DNA from 2 places in the Mesorhizobium sp. M2A.F.Ca.ET.042.01.1.1 genome. Region 2 is predicted to be linked to the other one. Evidence: riboswitches for the same ligand, from Rfam matches in the RefSeq annotation. Region 2 holds a riboswitch; the other holds the start of a gene.
The links. Region 2 has a riboswitch for S-adenosylmethionine ahead of EOA23_RS09910 (homoserine O-acetyltransferase). Riboswitches for the same ligand answer to the same signal wherever they lie in the genome.
Positions count from the first base shown of each region.

Region 1: it holds a riboswitch for S-adenosylmethionine, as region 2 does, so the genes downstream of both, EOA23_RS00415 (O-succinylhomoserine sulfhydrylase) here and EOA23_RS09910 (homoserine O-acetyltransferase) in region 2, are expected to answer to the same signal.

Region 1 covers NZ_RZRX01000001.1:85,150-93,147, reverse strand. The annotation lists gene araD1 (AraD1 family protein) at 1-534, shown strand, start outside; gene EOA23_RS00420 (2'-deoxycytidine 5'-triphosphate deaminase) at 697-1,791, opposite strand; SAM riboswitch at 1,908-1,985, shown strand; gene EOA23_RS00415 (O-succinylhomoserine sulfhydrylase) at 2,042-3,232, shown strand; gene EOA23_RS00410 (ceramide glucosyltransferase) at 3,267-4,409, opposite strand; gene apaG (Co2+/Mg2+ efflux protein ApaG) at 4,686-5,078, shown strand; gene EOA23_RS00400 (Hsp33 family molecular chaperone HslO) at 5,320-6,129, opposite strand; gene argF (ornithine carbamoyltransferase) at 6,277-7,188, opposite strand; gene EOA23_RS00390 (aspartate aminotransferase family protein) at 7,205-7,998, opposite strand, start outside.
Region 2 covers NZ_RZRX01000047.1:22,325-30,322, reverse strand. The annotation lists partial or broken gene EOA23_RS09935 (IS110 family transposase) at 1-24, shown strand, start outside; partial or broken gene EOA23_RS09930 (prephenate/arogenate dehydrogenase family protein) at 542-1,429, opposite strand; gene hisC (histidinol-phosphate transaminase) at 1,435-2,538, opposite strand; gene EOA23_RS09915 (hypothetical protein) at 3,160-3,414, opposite strand; SAM riboswitch at 3,567-3,644, shown strand; gene EOA23_RS09910 (homoserine O-acetyltransferase) at 3,741-4,910, shown strand; gene metW (methionine biosynthesis protein MetW) at 4,907-5,521, shown strand; gene EOA23_RS09900 (glycosyltransferase family A protein) at 5,781-6,710, shown strand; gene EOA23_RS09895 (DUF1194 domain-containing protein) at 6,727-7,527, opposite strand; gene EOA23_RS09890 (ABC transporter ATP-binding protein/permease) at 7,586-7,998, opposite strand, start outside.

The DNA of each region.
Region 1 (7,998 bases), on a different contig from region 2:
GCGCCGCTGATGTCGCCGGCCTTCGCGCAGGATGGCGGCGAGGAGCCCGAGATCGCCGGCATCTATGTCATCGGCGATGATGGCGCGCCGTTCCGCGTCGGTTTCACGCTGTCGAACGAGTTTTCCGACCACGTCACCGAGCGGGTGAACTATCTGTTCCTCGCCCATTCCAAGCTGCGCAACGCCTCGTTCGGCCCCGAGATCCTGATCGGCGACCTGCCGGCCGACATCCGCGGCGCATCGCGCATCTGGCGCGACGGCAAGCTGCTCTGGGAAAAGCCGTTCCTGTCGGGGGAGGCGAACATGTCGCACACCATCGCCAATCTCGAGCACCACCACTTCAAATATTCGGCCTTCCGCCAGCCCGGCGACGTGCATGTGCATATGTTCGGCACCGCGACGCTCTCCTTCGCCGACGGCATCAAGACCGAGGCCGGCGACACGTTCGAAATCGAGGCGCCGGATTTCGGCCTGCCGCTGCGCAATCCGCTGGAGATCGAAAAGCCGGTGAAGGTGGCGGTGAAGGCGCTGTAGCGCCGATCTCCCCCCTTGAGGGGGAGATGTCGCCGAAGGCGACAGAGGGGGTCGCTGCGCGTAGAGCGCCAACCTCCTCGCGTCACAGGACGTCGCGCTCCATGTGAGACGACCCCCTCTGCCCTGCCGGGCATCTCCCCCTCAAGGGGGGAGATTGGCAGCTCAGCGCGCGGTCCTGAAATGCTTGGAAAGCTTCAAGCCCTGCGCCTGGTAGTTCGAGCCGAGGTCGGTGCCGTAGAGCGCCTGCGGACGCTTCAGCATGTGCTCGTAGACGAGGCGGCCAACGATCTGGCCGTGGTCGAGGATGAAAGGCACTTCGTGGCTGCGCACTTCGAGCACGGCGCGGCTGCCGCTGCCGCCGGCGGCGGAGTGGCCGAAGCCCGGATCGAAGAAGCCGGCATAGTGGACGCGGAACTCGCCGACCAGCGGGTCGAAGGGCGTCATCTCGGCGGCGTAGAGCGGCGGCACGTGCACCGCCTCGCGGCTGACCAGGATATAGAATTCGTCAGGGTCGAGCACGATCTCGCCGGCGCCGCTCTTGTAGATCGGCTCCCAGAAATCGACGACGTCCTGCGCGGCGCGCTTGTCGACGTCGACCAGGCCGGTATGGTGCTTGCCGCGGTAGCCGACAAGCCCGTCCTTGTCGCCGTCGAGATCGATGGAGAGCGCGATGCCGCCACCGGAAATATTGGGCGGCTCGGTGGCGACCAGCATCTCGGCACGGTGAAGGTCGCGCAGCTCGCTCTCCGAAAGCACGGCATTGCCGATGCGGAAACGGATCTGCGACAGCCGCGAGCCGGCGCGCACGACGATCGGGAAGGTGCGCGGGCTGACCTCGAGATAGAGCGGCCCGTGATAACCGGCGGCGATCTTGTCGAACTCGTGGCCGCGATCGGTCATGACCCGCGTGAAGATGTCGAGGCGGCCGGTCGAGCTCTTCGGATTGGCCGAGGCCGAAACCTCGGCCGGCAATGCCAGGCTTTCCAGCAAAGGCACGATATAGACGCAGCCGGTTTCCAGGACCGCGCCGCCGGTGAGGTCTATCTCGTGCAGCTTCAGCCGTTCGAGCTTGTCGGCGACCAGATGATCGGGCCCCGGCAGGAAGGAGGCGCGCACGCGATAGGCCTTGTCGCCGAGCCTGAGATCGAGGCTGGCCGGCTGGATCTGGTTGGTGTCCAGCGCACGCGGCGACTTGAGCGCGTTCGCCTTGAACAGCGCCGCGATGTCCTGATCCGGAAGAATGCCTGTCTGCCGCAAAGGCTGGCTCCGTTCACAAGGCCGGGCGAGGACCCAAGCAGGCTGTTGCCGTCCGGCTGGTACAAACCTCTTAATGAAGCCGGCAATTGACGCAAGCGCGGCGGTCATTTAAAGGGTCGTTATCCCGTGGTGATTTGGCCGGTCGGCTTGCAGCCACGTTAAACAAGTCGCTAAAGGACCGTCGAGCCGCAAGGCTGTATGGACCGGTTGCGACTTCGCGGCCGGTTTTTTTGTGTCTGGAAGCAGGGCTATGAGCACCAAGAAGCGCAACTGGAAACCTCAGACAGCACTCGTGCATGGCGGAACGCTGCGTTCCCAGTATGGCGAAACCGCCGAGGCGATGTATCTCACGCAGGGCTATGTCTACGAGACGGCGCAGGCTGCCGAGGCCCGTTTCAAGGGCGAGGAGCCCGGCTTCATCTATTCGCGCTACGCTAACCCGACCGTCGACATGTTCGAGAAGCGCATGTGCGCGCTGGAAGGCGCCGAGGATGCCCGCGCGACAGCCTCCGGCATGGCCGCAGTTTCCGCTGCCCTGCTCTGCAGCGTCAAGGCGGGAGATCACATCGTCGCGGCGCGCGCGCTGTTCGGTTCCTGTCGCTGGGTGGTGGAGACGCTGGCGCCGCGCTACGGCATCCAGGCGACGCTGATCGACGGCACCGACATCGCCAATTGGGAAAAGGCGGTCAGGCCGAACACCAAGCTGTTCTTCCTGGAAAGCCCGACCAATCCGACGCTGGAAGTGGTCGACATCGCCGCTGTCGCCAAGCTCGCCAATTCGATCGGCGCGCGCGTCATCGTCGACAACGTCTTTGCCACACCGCTGCAGCAGAAGCCGCTGCAGCTCGGCGCTCACATCGTCGTCTATTCGGCGACCAAACACATAGACGGCCAGGGCCGCTGTCTCGGCGGCGTCATCCTGTCGGACAAGAAATGGATCGACGAAAACCTGCACGACTATTTCCGCCACACCGGCCCCAGCCTCTCGCCGTTCAACGCCTGGACGCTGCTCAAGGGGCTGGAGACGCTGCCGCTTCGCGTGCGCCAGCAGACCGAAAGCGCCGGCAGGATCGCCGATTTCCTGGCCGGCCGGCCTGAGATCGCGCGCGTCATCTATCCGGGCCGCGCCGATCACCCGCAGGCCGATATCGTCAAGAAGCAGATGTCCGGCGGCTCGACATTGATCTGCCTTGACGTCAAGGGCGGCAAGCAGGCGGCCTTCGCCTTCCAGAACGCGCTCGACATCGTGCTGATCTCCAACAATCTCGGCGACGCCAAGAGCCTGATCACCCATCCGGCGACGACGACGCACAAGAACCTGAGCGACGAGGCACGTGCCGAGCTCGGCATCGGTCCCGGCACGCTCAGGCTCTCGGTCGGCCTGGAAGACACCGACGATCTGCTGGACGACATCGAGCAGGCGCTGAAGGCGGCAAAATAAGCTGGAAAATATCGCGGGAGATCGCTCAGACGATTCAGGCGATCTCCTTGAGTTCTTTCAGCTCGCGGGTGCGGATTGTCATCGCATTGCCGCGCCACTCGACGGCGCCGCCGAACCAGGCGCGAGCCCAGATGGCGGGCAGCATGGCGTCACGCACGATCATCGGGGTGACGCTGCGCGGCGACAGGTACCAGCCCTTGGCAGCGGCCAGCAGGCATTCCGGCAGGTAGGCGATCGCCAGCACGCACAAAGCCGTGCTGGGCAGGCTGACGCCGGCGCTTGCCGCGGCAATCAGCGCCAGCAGCAGCGGCATCGCGGCGCCTGTGAGGATCTCCGGGGCGAAGAACAGCGGGAACGTCACCCGGCGCAGCCGCGCCCAGCGCGTCTGACGCGACCAGATCTCGGCGAAGCTGCGCTGTCCAAGCGGCTGCTCGAAAGGCGAGGCGACGAGATTGACGCGCAGGCCCAGGCTGTTGACCAGCTTGGTGGCGGCCGCGTCCTCGGCGATCTCGGCGGCCAAGGCCTGGATGCCGCCATTGGCGTCCAGCATCGGCTTGTTCCACAGCATGCTCTTGCCCTGGGCGAAGCCGAGGCCGAGCGCCTCGCCGGCATATTGCCAGCGCGCCTGCAGCGTGTTGAGGAAGGCGCATTCGACTTCGGCCCAAAAGCCGTCCGGCCGCGAACCGATCGGCGTCGAGCAGACGAGGCCGGTATCCGGGCGCCATGCCGCCATCAGGTGCTGGACATAGTCCCTCGGCATCAGCACGTTGGAATCGGCGAGGACGACCCAATCGTGCCGCGCCGCCTGCCAGCCCTTGACGCAGTTGTTGAGCTTGGGATTGGCGCTGATATGGTCGTCGCCGATCAACAACCGCGCCGGAAGCTTCGGGTGGCGCGCGATCGCCGCATCGATGAGCCTCACTACCGGGTCCTCGGCATGCGCGACGCAGAAGATCAGCTCATAGCGCGGCCAGTCGAGCGAGAAGGCGCGCTGAAGGGTCTCCTGCGTGAACGGCTCGACGCCGCGCGAAGGAACGATGATCGAGACCGGCTGCGCGCCGACGGGCGGCGCAATGACATGTCTTCGTTTCAGCCGCGACGCGGCTAGCAGGATGCTGGCGAGGTTCGAGAGAAGAAGGGCTGACGAAGCCAGGCCGGCTGCGATAGTCAGTTCCATCGAGATCTGGTCACCCTATCTCTTTGTTTTCACGCAATTCCGGACGGAAAACCGCTCACACTTTTCCTGGAATTGCTCTTGGCCGCATGCGGCGGTTTCATCAGTCACAGAGCGCCCGAGTCGCCCGGCACGGTTTGTGCACACCAACATTGTCATGTGTCACTTAAATGACATTGTTTTTCGCCACGTGCGCTACAAGGCTGGCAGAATGGTCGGCGCTGCGCGTCCAACAGGGAAGCGCGACGAAATGTTCCGCCGTGGCAACCGGAGTGGCCCATGTATCGCGCAGTGACGCGCAACATCGAAGTGCTGGTCAGACCCTTCTATCTGGAGGATAGATCCGATCCGTCGGAGAACCGCTATGTCTGGGGCTATCAGGTGACAATCGACAACCGCTCCGACGATTTCGTGCAGCTTTTGTCGCGCTACTGGCACATCACCGACGGCCAGGGCCGTGTCGAGGAGGTGCGCGGCGCTGGCGTCGTCGGCGACCAGCCGGAGCTCAATCCCGGCGACAGCTATCAATACACGTCAGGCTGTCCGCTCTCGACACCGTCGGGCATCATGGTCGGCCACTACACAATGCGCAACGGCCGCGGCGAGACGTTCGACATCGCCATACCGGCGTTTTCGCTCGACATGCCGGGGACAAGGCGGACGGTGAATTAGAGAACTTGGGTTCCTCACCCCCGCAAAGCGGGGGAGAGGTGTCCCGGCGAAGCCGGGACGGAGAGGGGGACGACCTACGCGAGGCCAAATCTCCGCGGAGGGATTGGCGCGGGAGCGAACACGAGATATGCGCTCAGGCGTCTTTGGACAGCGGGTTACCAGCTATGCCAAAGACCCCTCTCCGTCCCGGCTTCGCCGGGCCACCTCTCCCCACTTCGTGGGGCGAGGAACCGGAGCTTTCTTACTCCGCGGCGAACTCTGCCGGGTCGAAGTCGTATTGCGTCGAGCAGAACTCGCAGGCGACATGGATGCCGCCCTCCTCGGTCGAGTCCTTGATCTCCTCAGCCGAAAAGCCTTGGAGGATGCCGTGGATCTTCTCGCGCGAGCAGGAGCACTGGTCGTCGACGGGCACGCTGCGGAAGACGCGCACGCCGTGCTCGTGGAACAGCCGGTAGAGCAGCCGCTCGGCGCCCACGGTCGGGTCGATCAGCTCGGTCGGCTCGATAGTGCCGAGCAGCGCCAGCAATTCCTGCCAGGAATTGTCGGCCGGGTGGTCTGTCAGCTCGCGGTCGTCGCCGTCGCCGCCCGAAATATCGGGAATGCGCATGCGCTCCGGCGCCTGAGGCAGGAACTGCGCCAGGATGCCGCCTGCCCGCCACTGCTCGTGTGCGCCGCCCGGGCCGGGCGTGACCAGCTTGGCAACCGACATCTTGATATCGGTCGGGATCTGCTCCGACTGGCGGAAATAGGTGCGCGCGGCATCCTCCAGCGAGGTGCCGTCGAGCTGGACGATGCCCTGGTAGCGCTGCGTGTGCGCGCCCTGGTCGATGGTCAGAGCCAGGACGCCGTTGCCGAGCAGAGCCTGCTGGCGGGCGACGGGCTCGGGATAATTGTGGCGGCTCAAAATAGCGTCGAGCATCGGCCCGAGCTGCACGGTGCGGCCGCGCACATCAAGCGGCGCGACCTCGTAAGGCACGACGTGGTCGTCGCCGGCGAAGCCGAATTCACCGAGTTGGGGTTTATGCTCAGCCAAGGTCTGGGTTTCCAACATGACAAAACTCCGGGGCGCAGCCATGCAACCCGATGAGCCGCATGCGTCGAAGCGCGTTCAATTTACGTGATGGCCCGCAAATAGGCATCACCTGTCCCCAGATCAAGTTGACCCCAATCTGGCCGGAAGCGGTCAGGTCCGCCCTTCTCAAGCGCCCAGGCACCAGGCCAGCACCGCCTTCTGGGCGTGCAGCCGGTTCTCGGCCTCATCGAAGACCACCGAATGCGGCCCGTCGATCACCTCGTCGGTGACCTCTTCGCCGCGATGCGCCGGCAGGCAGTGCATGAACAACGCATCGGGCTTGGCCTTGGCCATAAGCGCCGCGTTGACCTGATAGGGCAGGAAGACGTTGTGGCCGCGAGCGCGGTGCTCCTGGCCCATCGAGACCCAGCTGTCGGTGACGACGCAATCGGCCTGATCGACGGCTTCCTCGGCGGATTTGGCAAACCGGACCTTGCCGCCGTTGGCTTTCGACCAATCGACATATTTCTCGAAAGGCTCGCTGCCTTCCGGCACCGCGACATTCAAGTTGAAACGGAACCGGGCCGAGGCTTCGAGCAGCGAGTGCAGCACATTGTTGCCGTCGCCGGTCCAGGCAAAGGTCTTGCCGGCCACCGGGCCGCGATGCTCCTCGAAGGTCATGATGTCGGCCATGAGCTGGCAGGGATGCGTATCGTCGGTCAGCCCGTTGATGACCGGAACCGTGGCGTTCTCGGTGAGCTCGATCAGCCGGTCGTGCGAGGTGGTGCGGATCATGATGGCGTCGACATAGCGCGACAGCACTTTCGCCGTGTCGGCGATGGTCTCCGAGCGTCCGAGCTGCATCTCGGTGCCGGTCAGCATGATCGTCTCGCCGCCGAGCTGGCGCATGCCGACATCGAAGGACACGCGCGTGCGCGTCGACGGCTTGTCGAAGATCATGGCCAGCACCTTGCCGTCGAGCGGTTTTGAGCGCTCACCCGCCTTGAGCCTGGTCTTTCGCGCGATCGCGTCGTCCAGCATGATGCGCAGGTCGCCCGCCGAAACGGCGGATAGATCGGTGAAGTGGCGGACGCTCATCGGCAGGTTCCAGAACTTATTTCGCGGCTTCGGCCGCTATCGCGTCGGTCAGCCCCTTGGCGCCGCCGCGGATGCGCTTCAGCGCCTCGCCGATCTCCTCGTCGGTGACGGTGAGTGGCGGCAGGAGGCGGATGACATTGTCGCCGGCCGGCACGGCAAGCAGGTGCTGGTCGCGCAGCGCCATGTTCACCTTGGTGTTGGGCATGGCGCATTTCAGGCCGAGCATCAGGCCGGTTCCCCTGATGCCTTCGATGACCTCGGGAAATTCGTCCGCGACCGCCGCAAGGCCCTGCTTCAACAACAGCGCCTTGCGCTGCACGTCCTCGAGGAAGCCGTCGGCCAGCACCACGTCGAGCACGGCGTTGCCGACCGCCATCGCCAGTGGATTGCCGCCGAAGGTGGTGCCGTGCACGCCGGCGGTCATGCCGGTCGCCGCCTCATCCGTGGCGAGGCAGGCGCCCAACGGGAAGCCGCCGCCGATGCCCTTGGCGATCGCCATCAGGTCGGGCGTGACGCCGGCCCATTCATGCGCGAACAGCTTGCCGGTGCGGCCGATGCCGCACTGGACTTCGTCGAAGATCAGAAGCAGGCCGTGCTGGTCGCAGAGCTGCCGCAGCCGTTTCAAGGACTGCGTCGGCACCGGGCGTATGCCGCCCTCGCCCTGCACGGGCTCGATCAGTATGGCCGCGGTCCCCGCCGTGATCGCCTTTTGCGCGGCATCGATGTCGTCGAATGCAATCTGGTCGAAGCCTTCGACCTTGGGCCCGAAGCCCTCGAGATATTTGTACTGGCCGCCGGCGGCGATCGTCG
Region 2 (7,998 bases):
GCCGCGCGCGATGTCATGCTCGCTGCCGCGCCGGTCGGCTCTGCGCATCTCGCTGAGCAGCCGGCACCGGCGATGCTGCTCGCCCTGAAAGGCATCGGGCCCCACCATTTTTCACTTCCTCGGTCGATCGTTGCGGAATCCATGGTCTGAGCCCGATTGCATGACGCGACTCGTTTATCCAAGCCAGATCCAATTTATATACGGTCGCTGTTCGAAGCAGCGGCCACCCGGCTAACTTATAGGCGCGGACAAAACGGGGAGCAGGTCATCCAGCAACCACGCGGATGCGCGGCTTCGGGATAGTGGATATCGGCCAGATCGCGCATGCAGTGGGCAAAGTCGTCGGCCGCACGCCGCTCGGTGACTTTCACTTTGCGCCAGGAGCGGTGCGTGTCGCCGCGATGCTCGGCGATGATGTCGAGTTCGCGGGCGAGATGATCGCCCTTGCCGCTGACGGCTGGGCGTGGCAGGAGCTATCCCGGCGCCGGCTACTCCTCCGGGAGACGCTTCGGACGCTTCGCAGAATGGCGAGCGAAGTTGTCTCGATATCCTGGCCGGCCTCGATGATCGAGCGGCGGATGGCGCGGGTGCGGGTGAAGAGATCGAACAGCTTTTCGCCGTCGCCCCAGCGGATCGCCCGCTGCAGCGAGGCCAGATCCTCCGAGAACCGCGCCAGCATCTCCAGGATCGCGTCTTTGTTGTGCAGGCAAACATCCCGCCACATGGTCGGGTCGGAGGCGGCAAGGCGGGTGAAATCGCGAAAACCGGAGGCGGAATATTTGATGACTTCGCTCTTGGTCACCGCTTCCAGGTCGTCTGCCGTGCCGACGATGTTGTAGGCGATGATATGCGGCAGATGTGAAACGATCGCGAGCGTCATGTCGTGATGCTGCGGGTCCATCGTGTCGATGTTGGAGCCACAGCGCCGCCAGAACTCCGAAAGCGTCTCGAGCGCGGCGGGATCGGTGCCCGGCAGCGGCGTGAAGATGCACCAGCGGTTCTCGAAGAGATCGGCAAAGCCCGCATCGGGTCCGGACTTTTCCGTGCCGGCCAGCGGATGTCCGGGAATGAAGTGTACGCCTTCCGGCACGTGCGGCTCGATCTGCGCGATGACGGAAGCCTTGGTCGAGCCGACATCGGTGAGGATGGCGCCCTTCTTCAGCGCCGGCGCGATCTCGGCCGCGACCTCGCCGGACGAGCCGACCGGGACCGAGACGATGATGAGATCGGCGTCGCGCACCGCTTCTTTTGCCTCCGTCGTGTAGGAATCGCCAAGGCCGAGCTCCTCGGCGCGCTTCAGCGTCGATGCGCTGCGCGTCGCGATGGCGATATGACGCGCCAGCTCTTCACGGCGGATGACGCGGGCGAGCGATGAGCCGATCAGGCCGATGCCGACCAGCGCTATTTTCTCGAACATCGGTGATGCCATGGTGTCTAGCTTTTCAGGAAGGTCTTCAGCGCGTCAATGACGCCGCGGTTGGCTTCCTCGGTGCCGACGCTCATGCGCAGCGCGTTGGGGAAACCGTAGCCGGTGACGCGGCGCAGGATATAGCCGCGCGCGCTCAGGTAATCGTCCGCGGCCGCCGCCGAATGTTTCTTGTCGTCGGGAAAATGGATCAGCACGAAATTGCCGACGCTGGGCGTGACGCGCAGGCCGAGCCCGATGAACTCCGCGCTGAGCCATCCCAGCCATTTCTCGTTATGCGTCACGCTGCGCTCGATATGGGCGCGGTCGCGGATCGAGGCGATGCCGGCCTCTATCGCGGTGGCGTTGACGTTGAAGGGACCGCGAATACGGTTGATGGCATCGACGATATGCGCCGGCCCGTACATCCAGCCCACGCGCGCGCCGCCGAGGCCGAGCTTGGAGAAGGTGCGCGTCATCACCACGTTCTCGGCGCTGCCGGCAAGCTCGATGCCGGCTTCATAGTCGTTGCGCCGCACATATTCGGCATAGGCCGCGTCGAGCACCAGAAGCACATTCTTGGGCAGGCCGGCATGCAGCCGCCGCACCTCGCTGAACGGCAGGTAGGTGCCGGTCGGGTTGTTCGGATTGGCAAGGAACACGATACGCGTCTTGGGCGTGACCGCGGCGAGGATCGCGTCGACATCGGCGCGCTCGTCGGTTTCCTTCACCGCCACCGGCTTGGCGCCCGCCGCCTGGATGTAGATCTTGTAGACCATGAAGGCGTGTTCGGTGAACACGGCCTCGTCGCCCGGCGCGACATAGGTCTGCGCCAGAAGTCCCAGGATCTCGTCCGAGCCGTTGGAGCAGATGATGTTCGCAGGGTTCAGCCCATGCACCTCGCCTATCGCCTCGCGCAGCCGCCGCGCCGTGCCGTCGGGATAGACGTCGAGCTTCGCCGCCACCTCGCGCGCGGCCTCGATCGCCTTCGGCGAGGGCCCCAGCGGATTTTCGTTCGACGACAGCTTGTAGACTTTCGTCACGCCGGCCGGCGCGGTGCTTTTTCCCGGCACATAGGCCTCGATGTCCATGATGCCCGCGCGGGGCGTCGGACGGGGCTGATCCTGCTTCATGTCACAAATCCGTCGAGAGGGCCTTTGAAGGCCGCAGCGGAAATACAAGCCGTGACCGGCAATGTCGAGAGGCCTACTGCATATCGCCGCGAAGTGTGCCGCGGTTTCCGGAACAACGACACGCATTAAAACAAGGGCTTGAAGCACGTGGCCCGGATCTGTTTCTACACCGCGCTTCAGCCGGGCTCGGCGTTAAACGTCGCGGCTGACAACCCGCGTCTTGCGCGTCTGCTGAAGCTGCAAAATCCCTCGGCGCAGTTGCTCGAACAAAGCCGGCGGCAGCATTCCATAGGCGTAACTGCCGTCGGAACGCGGTCGAACATCGTAGCCGGGCCAAAGGAACCGGTTCAATTCATCAAGGCGCAGCCAATGCCGGCCGCCGTCGAGGTCAAGGGCCCGGCACACTGTCGGCGGAATCTCAATCGACGCGGAATTGTCCGGTGGCGGGCTATGGGTAATCGGTGCGACTATGGTGTGGATGTGACCGTCCGCATCGCGTGGCGTAGCGACAACGATCGCGCAGGGGCGATCCTTCGCGCCTTCGATACCGCCCCGGTCATGTTCGGTACTCCAAAGAAAACTATAGCGAATGACAAGACCTGGGCCTTGGAACCGGCAGCGTCACTTCGGTTCCACGCCATATTCGGCAGCTTCGATGGAGGCGATCGTGTCCTCATCGAGATCGCCCACGGTCAGGATTTCGCGCTCCCGGCGCTTCAGTAGTTCGTAGTGCGCGAACTCTGCGGCAGACAGATACGCTCCAACAATCCGGCCATGACTGGTCACGTTGATGACCTTCTTAGCGATGGCTTCGTCCTGATATTTCGCAAAATTTCGGGCGAAATCGCTCGCCGGAACCGCGGTATTGCGTGGCATACCTGCCTCCATCCGATAAAAAAGCCGGTGAAATGATTGAAACAGATCGAACCGATATCATCCACGCAATATGCGTAATTTACATAAATTACGCAAGACGAGATCACCGGAATGCCGCCGTTGACGTTCGCATAACGCAGACGTAGAAGAGCCAAGAACCTCGTGGTGATTTGGCCGGTCGGCTTGCAGCCACGTTAAACAACTCGCTAAAGGGCCGTTTGCAACCTGTAACCGGCTTTGCGACGGCAAGCCGGTTTTTTGTTGTCCGCCGCCGGCCGGACACCGCGTCGTGTCGAGGCAGATGCGGGACAGGATCGAGGACGGACATGGCCGCTCAGCGCGCTGCAAGAACCAACGATGAGGCCGACCATCCGTCGAGCCCAGTGCTGCAGTTCGGCCCCGACAAGCCGCTGAAGCTCGACGCCGGCACGCTGCTCTCGCCTTTCCAGATCGCCTACCAGACCTACGGCAGCTTGAACGACGCGCGCTCCAACGCCATTCTCGTCTGCCATGCCCTGACTGGCGACCAGCACGTCGCCAACACCAATCCGGTGACCGGCAAGCCGGGCTGGTGGGAAGTGCTGATCGGTCCCGGCAGGATCATCGACACCAACCGCTTTTTCGTCATCTGCGCAAACGTCATCGGCGGCTGCCTCGGCTCGACCGGCCCGGCCTCGACCAATCCGGCGACCGGCAAGCCTTACGGCCTCGACCTGCCCATCATCACGATACGCGACATGGTGCGCGCGCAGGCGATGCTGGTCGATCATTTCGGCATCGAAAAGCTGTTTTGCGTGCTCGGCGGCTCGATGGGAGGCATGCAGGTGCTGGAATGGGCGGCGAGCTATCCGGAGCGGGTCTTCTCGGCGCTGCCGATCGCCACCGGCGCCCGCCATTCCTCGCAGAACATCGCCTTCCACGAGGTCGGCCGGCAGGCGGTTATGGCCGATCCGGACTGGCATGGCGGCAAATATCTCGAGTTCGGCAAGCGCCCGGAAAAGGGGCTCGCCGTCGCGCGCATGGCCGCCCACATCACCTATCTTTCGGAAGCGGCGCTCCACCGCAAGTTCGGCCGCAACCTGCAGGACCGCGAGGCGCTCACCTTCGGCTTCGACGCCGATTTCCAGATCGAAAGCTATCTGCGCCACCAGGGCATGACCTTCGTCGACCGCTTCGACGCCAATTCCTATCTCTATCTGACCCGCGCGATGGACTATTTCGACCTTGCCGCCGATCACGGCGGGCGCCTCGCCGATGCCTTCGCCGGCACCAGGACGCGCTTCTGCCTGGTTTCCTTCACCAGCGACTGGCTGTTCCCGACCGAAGAGAGCCGCTCGATCGTGCATGCCTTGAACGCGGCGGGCGCTTCCGTCTCCTTCGTCGAGATCGAGACCGACCGCGGCCACGACGCTTTCCTGCTCGACGAGCCGGAGCTGTTCGCGGCCATCAACGGCTTCATCGGTTCGGCAGCACGCGCAAGGGGGCTCAGCCTATGAGCGTCAACCGCGCCCAGCGTGTCGACCTCGAAGTCGTCACCGATCTCATTCCGGCCAAGTCACGCGTGCTCGACGTCGGCTCGGGCGACGGCGTCCTCTTGGAACTATTGCAGGAGACCAAGCAGGTCGATGGCCGCGGGCTGGAACTGTCGCAGCGCGGCGTCAATGAATGCGTGGCGCGCGGGCTCTCCGTCATCCAGGGCGACGCCGACACGGATCTGAAATTCTATGCCGACAAGGGCTTCGACTTCGTCGTACTGTCGCAGACGCTGCAGGCGACGCGCAACCCGAAGGTGGTGCTTGATGAGCTGCTTCGGATCGGCAACCGCGCCATCGTCTCCTTCCCCAATTTCGGCCATTGGCGCGTGCGCTTCTCGCTGCTGATCAAGGGCAGGATGCCGGTCACCAAGGACCTGCCCTACTCCTGGTACGACACGCCCAATATCCACTTTTGCACCATCCGCGACTTCGTCAACCTGTGCGAAGAGCTCGGCGCGACCGTCGAGAAGGCGACCGCACTCGACGCCAACGGCCAGAAGATCGGCCTGTCGATGCCGTGGTGGTTCTGGAACTTCTTCGGCCAGCAAGCGGTGTTTCTGCTCAGGCGCTGACGCCGCGCGATCGGTTCCATGAGCGCATGATTCTCACCGCCGGCTCTGCCGGCGGACGGCCTCCGCGGGCCGGAAGGCCGATTGTGTTGCCATCAAACCGCAACGTTGCGGAAAAAGCCCCATTTCGCATTTCTAGGCCGGCTCGGCGTGACACACAGGTGGCTTTTTTGTAGCGTCGACCGCAAATCACAGGTGGGATAAGAACATAGCCATCAAACCCATCCGACACGCGCCAGATCCGACCGGCAGTGACAGCCTGATGTCGAACCAGGACGTTCCGCTGATCTCAGTGATCACGCCGACCCACAACCGGCGCAGTCAGGTCGTACGTGCGGTGAAAAGCGTTCTGGCGCAGACACTTACCCGCTTCGAGCACATCGTGGTCGACGACGGTTCGACCGACGGGACGGCCGCCGCGCTGGCCGAGATCCGCGACCCGAGGCTGATCTATGTCGGCGCCAAATGGCGCGGCGCCAATGCCGCCCGCAACGCGGGCATCGAGCGCGCGCGGGCGCCCGTGGTGACCTTCCTCGATTCGGACGACGTTTATCTGCCGGACCGGCTGGCGCGGACGCTGGCGCGCTTCGACCAGAATCCCTCGCTTGAAGTCCTGATCAGCTCGTTCCTGTCGCTGAAGGGCAGCCGCAGCACCAAATGCATCAACCGCGAAACCTTTCTTGATAAAAGCGCGTTGCAGCGCGCCCTTGTCTCGCAGACTATTTTCATCGCCGGCTCGGCAATCACCGCCAGGCACGAATCGCTGCTGGCGATCGGCGGCTATGACAGCGACATCACGCGCATGCAGGATCTCGACCTTCTGCTGCGCTTTGCCCGCCGCGGCGGCGCCCAGCTGTCCGAAGACATCGACTGGAAGAAGTACAATTCGGAGAACTCGATCTCCCGCCGGCGCGACGGCTATGTCGCGGCCTATGCCAACCTGATCGACAAGCATCCCTATATCGCCGACCGCTATCCCGATGTCCCGCCCTTTATGATCGCTCGCCAGATCATCGCCGACACATTGAAGGGCCGGCTGCAGGAGGCCTTTTCCGGCTATCTCGCCAATCGTTCGTCCAAGGCGCTCGGCTATTCGCTGCCGAAGCTCCTGCGCGGCTATGTCGTCGGCCGGCGCTGGCGCCGCGATTGCTATGACGAGTTCCGCGCCAAATACGGCGCCCGGGCGGTCTGACGCGGCTGCAAGACAGCTATCGGTCGAGTTCCGGAAAATAGGGATCGGAAAAGCGCTGCCGGAGGCGCTCGCCCAGCAGGCAATCGACGGGCGCCGCATCCTGGACGCGAATGGATCTGGCGTCGGTGAGGCCGCTCACCTCCTGGATCAGCTTGCGGCGGATGGCGGTCGAGAATTCGGACGCCGCATAGATCGGCAGCACGAAGGAACCGTCTCCTCCGGTCACGCAATCGGCATAGTATCGGTCGAGCCGGCTGACGCTCGGCGACGGCCTGATGAGAATCGGCAGGCCGTTGATGACGATACCCTCGGCAACGGCGGCATCGCGGATCGCGGCGACAGGCCGTCCGGTATTGTTGGGGCCATCGCCCGATATGTCGATGACCCGGCGGGGCGCCGAAAAGGCGCTTTTCTCCAGAAGCCCTGCGCCGAAGCCGAGAGCGCCCGAGATCGAGGTGCCGCGAAAGCTGCGGAACGGCCGCGCGGCAATTCTGTCGGCGAAGGCGTTGGCGCTGTCCTCGCCGTCAATGACCTGCCAGGCGATGACGCCGTCGTCGCGCACCACCCCTGCCCATTCGAAATAGGCCAGCGCGATGCGCCCGTTCGTCCCCGAACGCACCGCGTTGATGAAATCGCGACGGCGCAGCGCCTCGACATAACCGGCGCGCTGCAGCGCGAACTCGTCCTCATCCATCGACTGCGAGATGTCGACGGCGAGCACGAGTTCCACATCGACCGGCGTGCCGCCGTCAGGCACGGGCAACGAAGCCGCCTCGGCGCAGGCGAAACAGGCAAGCAGGCTGAGCATCTCGAGCATGGCTGCAGGCGTTCTGTCGACGCCGGCGATTCTTCCCGGCGATCGCGGCAAAATAAAGCTATTTCTTGCGGTGCGCCGCCTGGGGCGGCGGCTCGATCGCTCCGGCGCGGACGCGCGCCGGCTTGAGCGCCGGGCCGCAGACGTCCTTGACGATGGTGAAGGCCGTCGGGAAGAACTGGTTGTTGTGCAGGCCGCGCCCGATATTGAGGATTGCTGCATCCGGGAGTCTGGCCTGCAGCATCGCCAGCACGCGCCGCAGCGTCGCGCCGTCCAACGTGTCCAGCGCCTCGTCGATGATGACCCATTTCGGCTTCCGCAGCGCCAGCCGCGCAAAAGCCAGCAGGCGCTGCTCGTCGTCCGCCAGCTCACGCTCCCAGCGCGCCGAGCGGTCGAGCTGGGACGACAGGCGCTCCAGCCCGACCTCGCCGAGCACGGCCTTGATCTCGGCGTCGTCGATCTTGACGCCTTCGG